Regions from separate parts of the Streptomyces sp. SAS_270 genome, predicted to be linked through region 2. Evidence: riboswitches for the same ligand, from Rfam matches in the RefSeq annotation. Region 2 holds a riboswitch; the other holds the start of a gene.
What was found. Region 2 has a riboswitch for S-adenosylmethionine ahead of ACN6LB_RS39545 (amino acid ABC transporter permease). Riboswitches for the same ligand answer to the same signal wherever they lie in the genome.
Positions count from the first base shown of each region.

Region 1: another riboswitch for S-adenosylmethionine. It lies ahead of thrC (threonine synthase); the one in region 2 lies ahead of ACN6LB_RS39545 (amino acid ABC transporter permease).

Region 1 is NZ_JBMNDS010000001.1:137,601-144,959, forward strand. It holds gene ACN6LB_RS00725 (ROK family protein) at 1-799, opposite strand, end outside; gene ACN6LB_RS00730 (ABC transporter substrate-binding protein) at 1,035-2,258, shown strand; gene ACN6LB_RS00735 (DUF3263 domain-containing protein) at 2,314-2,541, shown strand; gene otsB (trehalose-phosphatase) at 2,589-3,467, shown strand; gene ACN6LB_RS00745 (alpha,alpha-trehalose-phosphate synthase (UDP-forming)) at 3,454-4,869, opposite strand; gene ACN6LB_RS00750 (glucosyl-3-phosphoglycerate synthase) at 4,945-5,889, opposite strand; SAM riboswitch class I at 6,061-6,225, shown strand; gene thrC (threonine synthase) at 6,243-7,359, shown strand, end outside.
Region 2 is NZ_JBMNDS010000094.1:30,733-38,091, reverse strand. It holds gene ACN6LB_RS39555 (transporter substrate-binding domain-containing protein) at 1-399, opposite strand, end outside; gene ACN6LB_RS39550 (amino acid ABC transporter ATP-binding protein) at 463-1,260, opposite strand; gene ACN6LB_RS39545 (amino acid ABC transporter permease) at 1,257-2,237, opposite strand; SAM riboswitch class IV at 2,562-2,670, opposite strand; gene ACN6LB_RS39540 (glutathione S-transferase C-terminal domain-containing protein) at 2,736-3,599, opposite strand; gene ACN6LB_RS39535 (putative leader peptide) at 3,732-3,842, opposite strand; gene ACN6LB_RS39530 (ABC transporter permease) at 4,084-4,896, opposite strand; gene ACN6LB_RS39525 (ABC transporter ATP-binding protein) at 4,893-5,681, opposite strand; gene ACN6LB_RS39520 (LLM class flavin-dependent oxidoreductase) at 5,728-7,053, opposite strand; gene ACN6LB_RS39515 (ABC transporter substrate-binding protein) at 7,050-7,359, opposite strand, start outside.

The DNA of each region.
Region 1 (7,359 bases), on a different contig from region 2:
CGAGTCCGCCACCGATGATCAGGGTGCGCGGGTCCAGGAGGGTGAGCGCGGTGACCAGGCCGTCGGCGAGCGCGTCGACCGCGTCCTGCCAGACCCGCTGTGCGCGCGGGTCCCCGGACCGCACGGCCTTGGCGCAGTCCGCCGCGTCCGCCGCCGGGTCCCCGGACGCCTGCGCCCACGCCTGGCTGACCGCCGACGCCGACGCGAACCGCTCCAGGCAGCCGCGCTGGCCGCACGGACACGGGGTTCCCCCCGGGCGTACGACGATGTGTCCGATCTCGCCCGCGAAGCCGTGCGCGCCCGCCTCGACGGTGCCGTCGATGCCGATCGCGCCCGCGATGCCGGTGCCGAGCGGCACGAACAGGAAGCGGTCCGCGCCCCGGCCCGCGCCGATCCGGCCCTCCGCCAGACCGCCGGCCCGCACGTCGTGGCCGAGCGCGACCGGGACGCCGGCCAGCCGCTCGCTGACCAGGGCGCGCAGGGGTACGTCGCGCCAGCCGAGGTTGGCCGCGTACACCGCGATGCCGTCGGCGGCGTCGACGATGCCGGGGACGGCGACCCCGGCGGCCGCGGCGGGCTCACCGAGGTGCTCCTCGCCCCAGCCGCGCAGCTCGGCAGCGAAGTCGAGGATCGTCTCCACGACGGCGTCGGGGCCGTGCTCCCGGCCCGTGGCGCGGCGGGCCCGGTGCAGCACGGGGGGAGCGGGGGGTGTCCCCTCGGAAGGCGCGGCGCCGCTCGCTCCCATGAGGGCGGCTTTCATCCCGGTGCCGCCCACATCGAGGGCGATGACATGTCTCACGGGGGACAGTGTCGCCCCTTACCCCAGGAGAGGTCTAGTCCATTCACGTGGTGTAGACCTTGTGTCCGAACTGCGAGACGACTGGTCTGGACAACAAGTCTGGGAAACAGTTCAACAATTCAACAGTTCGAAAAGTCAGTGGTGGCGGACAGTGTTTGGGGAACGAGCGGTGCAGCGGCGCGGGACGCGTGGGACAAGGACGCGCAGGACAGGACTGGTCGCGGCGGTGTCCGCCATGAGCATGGCGGCGACACTCGCGGGCTGCGGCAGCTCCGGCGACTCCGGGGACGTGACCCTGAAGCTGGTCGCCGCCGACTACGGGGACTCCGCGGCCAACAGCTCCAAGAAGTACTGGAACAAGCTCGCCACCGCCTACGAGGCCGACCACCCCGGGACCAAGGTCGAGGTCAGCGTCTACTCCTGGACCGACGTCGACCGCAAGGTCAAGGAGATGGTCGCGGCGGGGCACGCGCCCGACCTGGCGCAGATCGGCGCGTACTCCGACTACGCCGCCAGGGACCAGCTCTACACCGCCGACGAACTGCTCTCCATACCCGTCCAGGCCGACTTCGTCTCGCAGCTCGGCGAGGCAGGCAAGAAGGACCGGGTGCAGTACGCGTTGCCCTTCGCGGCGTCGACGCGGCTGCTCTTCTACAACAAGAAGCTGTTCTCCTCGGCGGGGCTCACCGCGCCGAAGACCTGGAGCGAGCTCGCCGCCGACGCGAAGGTGCTGAAGTCCAAGGGCGTGAAGACGCCGTACGCGCTGCCTCTGGGACCCGAGGAGGCGCAGGCCGAGACCATGCAGTGGCTGCTCAGCGGGGGCGACGGGTACACCGACGACGTCGGCACCTACCACCTCGACTCCACGCAGAACGTCGCCACCTTCAGCTGGCTCAAGGACGAACTCGTCGACCGGGGGCTCACCGGGCCCGTCGCGCCGGCGAAGCTCGACCGGGCGGCCGCGTTCGCCGCGTTCACGCGGGGCGAGGTCGGGATGCTGAACGGGCATCCCACGCTGATGAAGATGGCCGCGAACAAGGGCGTGAAGTTCGGCATGGTGCCGATGCCCGGCGTGGACGGGCGGGCCCGGTCCACGATGGGCGTCGCCGACTGGATGATGGCGTTCAAGCAGAACGGCCACCGCAAGCAGGCCGGCGACTTCCTCGACTTCGTCTACAGCGAGAAGAACGTGCTGGCCTTCTCCCGCGAGTACGACCTGCTGCCGGTGACCACGTCGGCGTCCCAGGCCATGGCCGAGGACCCCAGGGACAAGGACCTCACCCCCTTCCTCGACGAACTCCCCGCCGCCGAGCTCTATCCCGTCGACAAGACCTCCTGGGCCGCCGTCAGCGCCGAGATCAAGGCCGGCATAGGCAAGGCCGTCGCCCCGGGCGGCAACCCGTCCTCGGTCCTCACCGAGCTGCAGAACGCGGCTTCGGTGGCGGAGAGCTCGGAGTAGCCGCCTCGCCCCAGGTCCGGCCGACCTTGTCAGTGCCTGCCGATACCGTGCGGGCATGGAAGAGCTCACCCCCCGGGAGCGGGGGATTCTGGCGATGGAGCGGCAGGGCTGGAGCGGGCCCGGGGCGAAGGAGCGGGCGATACGGGAGCGGCTGGGGCTCGTGCCCGTGAGGTACTACCAGCTGCTCAACGCCCTCCTGGACGACCCCAGGGCGCTGGCCCACGACCCGGTCACGGTCAACCGCCTCCGCCGGATACGCGACGCCCGCCGGGCGGAGCGCTGACCCCGGCACCCCTCCGGCGGGTGCATCGCGCGGATAGGGTCGGCGGTATGGGCAGCCCTACGGAATCCACGGAACCGACGGAAGACACAGATCCCCTCCCGACCCCCGCGACCGCAGCAGGCCGCGACGGCCTGGACGCCATCCTCGCCACCCCCGACCGCGCCGTGATCGCCCTCGACTTCGACGGCACGCTCGCCCCCATCGTCCCCGACCCGGAACAGGCCCGCGCCCACCCGGACGCGGTCGCCGCCCTCGCGGCCCTCGCCCCCAAGGTCGCCGCCGTCGTGGTGGTCACCGGCCGCCCGGCCGGCGTCGCCGTCCGCCACGGCGGCTTCGCGGGCGTGCCGGGCCTGGAGCACCTGGTCGTCCTCGGCCACTACGGCGCCGAGCGCTGGGACGCCGTCAGCTCCACCGTCAGCGCCCCCGCCCCGCACCCAGGCGTCGCCGCCGTACGCGCCGAACTGCCCGGGTTCCTGGACCGCATCGGCGCCTGGCAGGGCACCTGGATCGAGGAGAAGGGCCGCGCGGTGGCGGTCCACACGCGCCGCGCCCAGGATCCGCAGGCCGCCTTCGAAGCCCTCCGCGAGCCCCTCGCCGACCTCGCCTCCCGGCACGGCCTGATCGTCGAACCCGGCCGGATGGTGCTGGAACTGCGCCCACCCGGCATGGACAAGGGCGTCGCACTGCTGGAGTACGTCCGCGAACTCGGCGCCGAAGCAGTCCTCTACGGCGGCGACGACCTCGGCGACCTCCCCGCCTTCGCCGCCGTCGACAAACTCCGCTCCGACGGCGTACCGGGCCTGCTCGTGTGCAGCGGCAGCTCGGAGGTGACGGAACTGTCCGAGCGCGCCGACCTGGTGGTCGACGGCCCGGGGGGAGTCGTACGGCTGCTGGCGGACCTGGCGGCGGCCATCAGCCCGCTGTAGGGGCCTCCAGCGCGTGCAGCTGGTCCAGGAACCACTGGGCCGGCGGCAGCGCAGTCGCCGCCGCGGCAAGCCGCTTCGTGCGTTCCGCGCGCTCGCCCGCCGGCATCGTCAGGGCCTCGTGCAGCGCCCGCGCGGTGCCGATCACGTCGTACGGGTTCACGGTCAGCGCGTCCTCGCCCAGCTCCTCGTAGGCCCCCGCCTCCCGGGACAGCACCAGCACACACCCCTCGTCGGAGACCACCGGGACCTCCTTGGCGACCAGGTTCATCCCGTCCCGGACGGGGTTGACCAGCGCCACGTCGGCGAGCCGGTAGGCGGCCAGCGAGCGGGCGAAGTCGTCCTTGACGTGCAGCACCACGGGGGTCCAACCCGGCGTCCCGTAGCGGGAGTTGATCTCATCCGCCAGGCGCTGCACCTCGGCCGTGTAGTCGCGGTACACGGCGAGGTCCTGCCGGGAGGGGTAGGCGAACGCCACGTGCACGACCCGCTCGCGCCACGCGGGCTCGTCGTCCAGGAGCTGCCGGAAGGACAGCAGCCCGCGCACGATGTTCTTCGACAGCTCGGTGCGGTCCACCCGTACGACGGTCCGGCGGCGCTCACCGTCCGGGCCCCGCCCGATCTGCTCGCGCAGCGCGGCCATCCGCTCGCCGACGTCCGCCTGGTGCGCGCGGGCCCGCAGGAAGTCCGCGTCCGCGCCCAGCCCGTGCACCCCGACCCGGGTGCCGCCGAGCCCGCCCACGAGCGCGTCCGCGCAGGCGGTGAACGCGTCCGCCCAGCGCCGCGTCAGGAAGCCGAGCCGGTCCGCGCCCAGCATGCCGCGCAGCACCTGCTCGGCGATGTCGTCGGGGAGCATGCGGAAGTAGTCGACCGGCGCCCAAGGGGTGTGGGAGAAGTGACCGATCCTGAGGTCGGGGCGCAGTTCGCGCAGCATCCCGGGGACCAGCGTCAGGTGGTAGTCCTGCACGAGCACCGCCGCGCCCTCGGCCGCCTCGTCGGCCAGCGCCTCGGCGAACGCCCGGTTGTACGTCTCGTACGACGCCCACTGCCGCCGGAACTCCGCGTCGAAGACGGGCTCCAGCGGCGTCTGGTACAGCAGGTGGTGGACGAACCACAGCACCGAGTTCGCGATGCCGTTGTACGCGTCCGCGTGCACGTCGGCGTCGATGTCCAGCATCCGTACGCCGTCCTCGCCGACCCCGCGCCGCACCGCCTCGCGGTCCCCGTCACCGAGAGCCGAGCACACCCACAGGGCGCCCGCGTCCGGCCCGATCGCCGAGAGCCCGGAGACCAGCCCGCCCCCACCGCGCCTGGGGGTGAGTTCCCCGGTCTCGTCCAGCGAGTACGAGACCGGGCCCCGGTTGGACGCGACGAGAATCCGATGAGCACCGTGCGCAGAAGCCATACGCCTCAACCTAGCCCGGCTCGGAAACGCTCAAACGTACGGAAGCGGTACGGCAGGACGTATACAACCGCCCGATCACGCCACTCTGCGTGACTGGTACTCCGCGATGTCCGCCATCGGCGGCCGCTCCTCGGTGTCGACCGAGTGCGTGCGCGGCTCGAAGCCTTCCCTGCCCCGCTCGAACTGGGTGAGGGACGGGCGGATCAGATGCCCGCGGGCCAGCCGCAGCTGCGCCGTGCGGTAGATCGCGGCGGCCATGCGGCCCAGCGCCTGTCCGTCCTGGTGGCGGTGCTTGCGCACACCCACGTCCACCTGGGCCAGCGCGTCCAACCCCACCAGATGCAGCGCGTCGACCAGCATGCCCAGCTCCACCCCGTACCCGACGGGGAACGGCAGCTGTTCCAGCAGGGAGCGGCGGGCGGCGTACTCCCCGCCGAGCGGCTGGACGAAGCCGGCCAGCTGCGGCCAGTGCATGTTCAGCAGCGGGCGCGCCATGAGTTCCGTGACCCGGCCGCCCTGACCTGCGGCAGAGCCCAGCGGACGGTCGTACATCGCCTTGACGAGGTCCACGCCGGGCTCGGTGAGCAGCGGCCCGACGATCCCCGACACGAAGTCCGACGAGAACTCCTTCAGGTCCGCGTCGATGAAGCAGACGATGTCCCCACCGGTCACCAGCAGCGACCGCCACAGGACCTCGCCCTTGCCGGGCACGGCCGGAATGCGCGGGAGTATCTCGTCCCGGTGCACCACCCGGGCCCCCGCGGCGGCGGCGACCGCGGAGGTGCGGTCCGTCGAGCCGGAGTCGACGACGACGATCTCGTCGACGAGGGGCACCTGGTGCATCAGGTCATGGCGGATGACGGCGACGATCTCACCGACCGTCTCCTCCTCGTTCAGCGCGGGCAGCACGACGCTCACCGAGGAGTTCGTGGCGCGCTTCGCGGCGACGAGCCGGTGCAGCGGGCGGTCGGAAACGGACCAGGAGCGGGTACTCAGCCACCGCTCGACTTCTTCCAGCACAGTCTGCGGCTCCTCACTGTCTGACCCCATGATCCCTCGACCATGTGATCCATCTCGCGGTTCGGACGACTATCTCAACTGTCCTGGCCTTCGGTTACAGTCTTGAACAACGCGGATGACCATCGCATGTCGGGGGTCGCCACCGCGTAGCAGAGATCAACAATCGAATACCGCTCATCCAGAGGGGCAGAGGGATACGGCCCGTTGAAGCCCCGGCAACCCTCCAGTCGGTTCTCGTACGACATGCACGTCATCGACGTCGTCGCAGCGAGGCTCCCGACTAGGGAAGGTGCCAAATCCGTCTCACGGCGAAGTGCGCCGTGAGGAAGATGAGGAGAAAGGGCCTCGCCTCCATGGCTGCGCAGACTGATGTAGACACCACGATCACCACTGCAGGCACCACGAACTCCGTCGATCTGGGTCCCGCCGCGGCGCTCTCCTGCCGCGAGTGCGGACACCGTGTGCCCCTCGGCCCGGTCTTCGCCTGCGAGGAGTGTTTCGGCCCCCTCGAGATCGCGTACGACTTCTCGGCCTACGACACCGAAGAACTCCGCAAGCGTATCGAGGCCGGCCCCGCGAACATCTGGCGCTACGCGCCGCTGCTTCCCGTCCCGGCCGACGTGGCGGAGAAGCCGAACATCAACCCGGGCTGGACCAAGCTCGTCCAGGCCGACAACCTGGCCCGCGAGCTGGGCGTCGACGCCGGCAAGCTGTTCGTGAAGGACGACTCCGGCAACCCGACGCACTCCTTCAAGGACCGCGTCGTCGCGCAGGCCATCGAGGCGGCGCGCGCGTTCGACTTCACCACCCTCTCCTGCTCCTCCACGGGCAACCTGGCCGGCGCCGTCGGCGCCGCCGCCGCCCGGGCCGGTTTCCGCTCCTGCGTGTTCATCCCGCACGACCTGGAGCAGGGCAAGGTCGTCATGGCCGCGATCTACGGCGGCGAGCTCGTCGGCATCGAGGGCAACTACGACGACGTGAACCGCTTCTGCTCCGAGCTGATCGGCGACCCGGCCGGCGAGGGCTGGGGCTTCGTCAACGTCAACCTGCGCCCGTACTACGCGGAGGGCAGCAAGACCCTGGCGTACGAGATCTGCGAGCAGCTCGGCTGGCAGCTGCCCGACCAGCTCGTGGTGCCCATCGCCTCCGGCTCCCAGCTCACGAAGATCGACAAGGGGCTGCAGGAGCTGATCAAGCTCGGCCTCGTCGAGGACAAGCCGTACAAGATCTTCGGCGCCCAGGCCGAGGGCTGCTCGCCGGTGTCCGTCGCCTACAAGGCCGGCCACGACGTCGTACGCCCGCAGAAGCCGAACACCATCGCCAAGTCGCTCGCCATCGGCAACCCGGCCGACGGGCCGTACGTGCTCGACATCGCGCGCCGTACCGGCGGTGCGGTGGAGGATGTGAACGACGAGCAGGTCGTGGACGCGATCAAGCTGCTCGCGCGGACGGAGGGCATCTTCGCCGAGA
Region 2 (7,359 bases):
GTTCTTCACCTCGGGCTTGAGGCCGAGGACGGTGGCGACGAGGCGGCCGAGGTCGGGCTCGGCGCCGGTGAGGGACTTCTGGTCGCTGCCCACGTAGGCCAGCGGCGGGAAGCCGGCCGGCAGGGCGCCGATGCCGATCTCCAGCTTGCCGCTCCTCCTGACGGCGGCGGGCAGTTCGGCACTGAGGGCCTTGACCTCGGAGACCTTGACGGACGTCTGGTGGGCGGCGCCGTTGGAGACCTGGCCGATGGCGACCTCGCCGGACTTGGCGGCGGCCTGGGTGGAGGTGGCCGCGTCGCTGTTGCCACCGCAGGCGGCGAGCCCGGTGGCCAGGGAGGCGATGGCGGTCGCCGCGGTGATGCCGCGCATCAGGCCGCGTCGGGTGAACTGGGTGGGCATGGCCGTTCCTTGTCGCTGGAGATGATGAGGGTGACGTGGGGGGACGTCTACGGGGGGCGGCGGTCAGAGGACCTTGCTGAGGAAGTCCCTGGTCCGTTCGTGCCGCGGCTTGTCGAGGACCTCGGAGGGCGGGCCCTGCTCGATGATCTTGCCGCCGTCGATGAAGACGACCCGGTCGGCGATCTCGCGGGCGAAGCCGATCTCGTGGGTGACGATGACGAGGGTGGTGCCGCTGGTCGCCAGGTCCTTGATGACGGCGAGGACCTCGCCGACCAGTTCGGGGTCGAGGGCGGAGGTGGGCTCGTCGAAGAGGATGACGCCGGGGCGTAGGGCGAGGGCGCGGGCGATGGCGACGCGCTGCTGCTGGCCGCCGGAGAGCTGGCGCGGGTAGGCGCCGGTCTTGTCGGCGAGGCCGACGCGGCCGAGCAGTTCGCGGGCGAGCTCCTGGGACTCGGACTTGCTGAGCCTGCCGGTGGCAACGGGGGCGGCGGCCACGTTGTCCAGGACGGTCAGGTGCGGGAAGAGGTTGAAGTTCTGGAAGACGAAGCCGATGCGGCCGCGCTGGGTGAGGATGGCCCGCTCGCTCAGCTCCTTGAGCTGCTCGCCGTGCCGCTTCACGCCGATCGGTTCGCCGTTGATGCTGACGTAGCCGATCTCGGGCTTCTCCAGGTGGTTGATGACCCGCAGCAGGGTGGACTTGCCGGAGCCGGACGGGCCGAGGATGACGGTGACCTCGCCGGGGCGGACGGTCAGGTCGACGCCGTCCAGCACTCGGTGAGTGCCGTACCACTTGTGCACGTCGTGGACCTCGACGGTGGCGGCCTCGGCGTCCGCCAGGGCTTCGAGCGTCTTGGCGGTCATACGGCGGCCTCCCGGCGGATGCGGGCCCGCAGGTCGGTGAGACCGGTGCGGAGCTTCTGCAACGGGGTCGGCGGCAGGGCGCGGGTGGCACCGCGGGCGTAGTACCGCTCGACGTAGAACTGGACGACGGAGACGACGCTGGTCAGGATCAGATACCAGACGGTGACGACCAGCAGCAGCGGCACGATGTCGCCGGGGTAGGTGGAGCCCATGGTCTGCGCGGAGCCGAACAGGTCGAGCAGGGAGACGTAGAAGACCAGCGAGGTGCCCTTGATCAGGCCGATGAGCTGGTTGACGTAGTTCGGGACGATGGACCGCAGGGCCTGCGGAAAGACGATCCTGCGGAACTGGTAGCCCTTGGGCAGGCCGAGCGCAGCCGCCGCCTCGTGCTGGCCCTGGTCGACGGAGAGGATGCCGCCGCGGACGACCTCGGCCGCGTAGGCGGCCTCGTTGAGGCTGAGGCCGATGACGGCGACGACCATGTCGGTGGCGAGTCTCGACTCGTCGAAGGAGAAGAAGGCCGGCCCGAAGGGAACACCGATACTCACCGTCTTGTACAGGGCACTGAAGTTGTAGAGGAAGATCAGCACCACGATAAGCGGGACGGAGCGCAGCGCCCACACGTAGGTCCAGCTGACCGCGCGCAGCACGGGGCTCTTCGACAGCCGGGCCAGGGCGAGCACGATGCCGCCGATCAGGCCCAACACCGCGCTGTACGCGGCGACTTCGAGGGTGATCACGAGGCCGTCGAGGATGGTGGGCCGCAGGAACCAGTAGCTCCAGCGGTCCCACTGGTAGAAGGGGTTGGTGACCAGTCCGTGCACGAACTGGGCGATCAGGACCAGGACGACCGCGGTGGCGATCCAGCGCCCTGGCCGCCGCAGCGGCAGAACGCGCTGGGCAGTGAGGGCTTTCGACGGTTCGTCGGCGGTCGGCGCCTCGGGACGGGTGATGGTGGCACCAGGGGGTTCACTCATGGTGGGCTCCGGCTGGGTGGGTACACCCGGGAAGCGCGGCGGCATGCGGGGGCGCACACGACGGCGAGGTACCGGGGGCGGGGAGGACAACGGCACACCGCAGAGGCGGTGTTCGTCAGGGAGTGCGGGGGCTGCGGGGAGGTGTCAGCCCCGACAGCGGGCACAGCCCGGTGCGGTACACAGTGCGCTGTTCACGCGGAGCAGATCGACAGCGCGATCGGCGACGAACACGTTCGCGTACGACCGCACGCAGCCCTGGGAGCGGCGTGCGGCCGTCCTGGGAGCTGCGTACATGGCGTCACCGTCACTGTTCCGGCCCTGTGGGCCTCGCGCTTACCGAAACTTCTTCGGTCCGGTCGTCACCTGGGGCACCCCACCGCGGTGCGAGGGTTGCCGGTCAGCTAGCCAGGGCTTGTCGCTGACGCTCATGACCGTTCTGAGCCGTAGTTAAGACAATTGCCTGAACGAATGTCAACGCCGGTCCACCAGGTGGAACGGCTAACGGGCTGAGTGTGCCGCCCAGTCCAGGATCTGGACGGCTGCACCGGCGGCCTCCAGGCCATGGCAGCGGGCGTGGTGACGGCGTTCGATGCCCCCGAGGTCAAGGTGGCCGCCGAAGGCCGGATGCGCGGCCATGCGGCGGGCGTAGGCCCACAGGGTCGGATGGTCGGCGATGCGCTGGACGGCACAGGCGTCGAGGTGGTTGCGGTGCACCGTGTCGAGTTGGACCAGCGCGACCCACAACTCGACGTCAGCGGCGGTGATTTCGTCGCTGATCAGGTACGTACGTCCTTCGAGCCAGCGTTCCAGGGCGCCGAGCGTTTCCAGCAGCGTGGTCAGTTCCACGTCACGTTCCACCGGCCCGCCACCGGCCGATCCCGCGCGCTGTGCGGCCTGTTCGATGCCCTGCGCGCACATCCGCTCGACCGCCTCGATCTCCGACTCCGCGCCGCACGGGTAGAGCGAGAGACGGTCACCGCCGAAGCGGCGGTCGAGGTCGCGCATGATGTCCGGGGCATAGGTGCTGACGATCCGTCCGGACCAGTCGTCGCTGAGCACCGGCGCGACGGCCGGACCGGTGTAGCGGTGGGCGCTGGCCTCGTACAGCGACCGCAAGGCCGAGTGGCCGCCCTCGGGACTGTCGGGGACGGCCGGCAGGAAGGTGGCCGGACAGACGGTGTCCAGGCCGAGCAGGCTGTGGGTGATGGCGATGCGCAGGCCGTCGGGACAGGCGGTCGACAGATGGAGGCGGTAGCGGCCCGGAACTGCGTAGTGGCCGCTGCGTGCGTCCCGGCCGATGCGGCCCCGGAAGACGGGCGCGGCTCGGTCGGAGGCGTGGGCGGCCAGCGGTGTCACGGTCATGACTCTCCCCGGGAGCGGGCGCGGACGTACGCGCGGCGGAAGCGACGTCGGTTGAGGGAGCGGGGCTCATCCGTGCGCGCCGGAGGCGTGAGCCCCGCTCGCGGGGCGCCACCGGCACAGGATGGGCGCGGCTCAGCCCTGGGGGCTGATCGCGCTGCAGACACGCAGCAGATCGATGTGACGGCGGGAGGTCAGAAGAGGCGAACGGCTCACTCGGACGGTGACCGGCTCAACGCGCCTCATATTTTCCCTACCTATTCACTAGGATTCCCTCAGTGAGTGTCGATCCGACCGACATCGGCGTCAAGAGGGCCGTCCCGCATCGCGGACACCTCGATGGACGACGGCCCCGCTCGACACACTCAAAACGCGTCTTCGCAAGCAACCGTCGGGACGCGGCGACGGTCTCGTGTGAGGGAACTCGCACCGCATGTCCTCAGCCGGTCTAGACGCCCAAGGCGTTGTGTTCCTTCCCGTACGGGGTTCAGGGCTTGAGGCGGCCGGTGGCGAACATCGCCGCCGACCAGGCGGTCAGCGTCGCCGCCAGACCCCAGACCACGGCAAGGGCCCAGCCGGCGCTGACGTCGCCTTGGCCGAGGAACCCGATCCGTTCGACCTGGACCAGCCAGAAGACCGGGTCGAGGTGGCTCACGTAGTTCCAGAACGGCGGCAGTTGGTGGACCGAGTAGAAGACGCCGCCGAGGAAGCCCAGCGGCAGCAGGATGATCGACTCCATGGCGTAGACATGGTCGAGGGACCTGGCGTGACCGCCCGCGATCACGCCCACCTGCGCGGCGACCAGGAGCACCCCGAGCGTGCCGAACAGCAGGACGACGGGGCGGGCCGGGGTGCCGCCGTGGGTGAGCGGCAGGGCCACCGCCAGGACGCCCGCGCCCACGACGACGCCTCGAGCGACGCCGGCGCCCACCAGTGCCGCGTTGATCTCCCACCACCTGAGGGGGCTCGCGAACACGTCGTTGATGTACTGGTCCCGGCGGGCCTCGAACAGGCTGGTCGTCCCGTTGAAGAAGCCGACGTTGACGATCGCCTGGGCGAAGAGGCCGGGCACGATGAAGCTGCCGTAGCCGACGCCGTCGATCGTGTCGACATGCGAGCCGAGAGCCGATCCGAAGACCACGACGAACAGCACGGTCGACAGCACCGGGCCGACGATGCTGTAGCGCCAGATCCTCAGGAAGCGCAGGACCTCGCGCTCCAGGAACCACAGGAACGGTGAGCGCTCCGCCCGGAAGGGCTCGTCGTACGCCGGGAGGGCCCGCGTTTCGGTGCTGCTCACGAGGCCATCTCCTTGGCCGTGATCGCCCGTTCGTAGACCTCCGAGATGTCCCGGGCCGCGTACCGCTCCCGCAGCGAGGCGGCGGAGCCGCGGTCGACGATCCGGCCCGCACGCAGCAGCGCGATCTCGTCGCACAAGGTCTCCGCCTCCTCCAGGTAGTGCGTCGTCAGCAGGATGGTGGTGCCGGCCGCGTTGAGGCCCTTGACGACGCGCCAGATCTCCGAGCGCAGCTCGACGTCGACGCCTGCCGTCGGCTCGTCGAGGATGAGCAGGCGGGGGCGGTGCATGAGGGCCCGCGCGAGGACGAGGCGGCGTTGCATGCCGCCGGAGAGTTCGTAGGCGCGTACGTCGGCCTTGTCGTCGAGGCGGAACAGGGCGAGCAGTTCGTCCGCGCGCCGGGCGGCCGCCTTCCGGCCGATGCCGTGGTATCCGGCGTGGTAGACCAGGATCTGCCGGATGGACAGGAACCGGTCGACGTTGATCTCCTGCGCAGCCAGACCCAGCAGTCTGCGGGCCTGACGGCTGCGGTGGTCGTGGCCGAAGACGGAGAGGGTGCCGGCGGTGGGGCGCACGATGTTGCACACCGAGCCGATCAGCGTGGTCTTCCCGGCGCCGTTCGGGCCGAGCAGCCCGAAGAACGCGCCATCCGGTATCTCCAGGTCGAGCCCGTTCACCGCGGTGAAGCCGTCCTTGTACGTCTTGCGCAGACCCTCGACCCGCAGCGCGGGCGGACTCCCGCCGCTTCGGGAAGTGGAAGCGGCGGGAGTCGCGAGCAGGTCAGCCATGGGAAGCGGGCCGGCCGTGGGAAGCGGATCAGGCCCGGAAAGCGGATCAGCCATGGAACTGGTTCGCAGGCACCGGGAGCCCGTAGTGCTCGCGCAGGGTCGTGCCTTCGTACTCCTCGCGGAACAACCCCTTGCCGCGCAGGATCGGCAGGACGTGCTCGACGAAGGCCGCCAGGCCCGACGGCAGCGCGGGGGCCATGATGTTGAAGCCGTCCGCGGCTCCGCCCTCGAACCAGGCGATGATCGTGTCCGCCACCTGCTCGGGTGTGCCGATGAACTCGAAGTGACCGCGGCCGCCCCCGAGCCGGGAGATGACCTGCCGGACCGTCAGCCGCTCGCGCACCGCGAGATCGATGATCAGGTCGGAACGGCTCTGCGAGCCCTCCAGCTTCGGCCTCGCCAGGATGAACTCCGGTAGCGGCTGGTCGAGTTCGAAGACCGACGGCTCCGTCTCGAACACCGCGGCCAGCTGGCGCAGCCCGTACTCCGGGACGCGCAGCTCGTCGAACTGCCGAGCAAGCGCCCGGGCCTCCTCCTCGGTCGACCCGATGTACGGGACGATGCCCGGCAGGACGATGACGCCGTCCGGGTCGCGCCCCACGGCCCTGGTCCGTGCCTTGATGTCGGCGTAGAAACCGGCCGCGCGCTCGTACGTCGTGTGGGCGGTGAAGATCGCCTCGGCGTGGCGGGCCGCGAAGTCCTTGCCGTCCTCCGAGGAGCCGGCCTGGACGAGCAGCGGGTAACCCTGCGGCGGGCGCTCGACGTTGAGGGGTCCGGCCACCTTGAAGTACCCGCCCTCATGGCCGAGCCGGTGCAGCCGCGCGGGGTCGGCGTAGCGTCCCGCGGCCTTGTCCGCGACGACGGCCTCGGACTCCCAGCTGTCCCACAGCGCCTTGGCGACCTTCAGGAACTCGTCGGCCCGGGCGTAGCGTTCGGCGTGGTCGGGGCGGTTGTCGAGGCCGAAGTTGGCGGCCTCGTCGGCCCCGGCAGAGGTGACGATGTTCCAGCCGGCGCGACCGCCGCTGACGTGGTCGACGGACGCGAGCCGCCGGGCCAGGTTGTACGGCTCGTTGTACGTCGACGAGACAGTCGCGATGAGGCCGATCCTGCTGGTCGCCTGAGACAGCGCGGTCAGCAGGGTCAGCGGCTCCAACTGGCCCGGAGGCCGGAACTCGCCGGTACCGATGAGCGCCGGGCCGTCCGCGAGGAACAGCGAGTCGAACTTGGCGCTCTCCGCCAGCTGGGCCAGTTCGATCCAGTGCCGCAGGTCGAAGTCCGCCCGGGGATTGCTGTGCGGCAGCCGCCACGCCGCCTCGTGGTGACCCGCTTCCATGAGGAAGGCGTTGAGGTGCAGCCGCCGTCTCTCGCTCATGACGTGACCTTCAGCTTCGAGCTGTCGTAACCGGCCGGGAGGAGGTTGTCGGTGATCGACTTGACGTCGACCTTCTTGGTGATCTGGCCGGCCTCCAGGAAGACGTCGGCGAGCTTCTGCTCCAGCTCGATGTCCGCCTGCTCCACCGGAGTCACCCGGTTCGAGTAGGCGGCCAGGGACGCCTTGGCGTCAGCCAGCGGGATGCCCTGCTCCTTCGAGAGGGCCTGCGCGTATTCGTCCGGGTTCTTGACGGCCCAGGCGAACTCTCGCGACAGCCTCTTCAGGACGTCCGTGAGAGCCGCACGC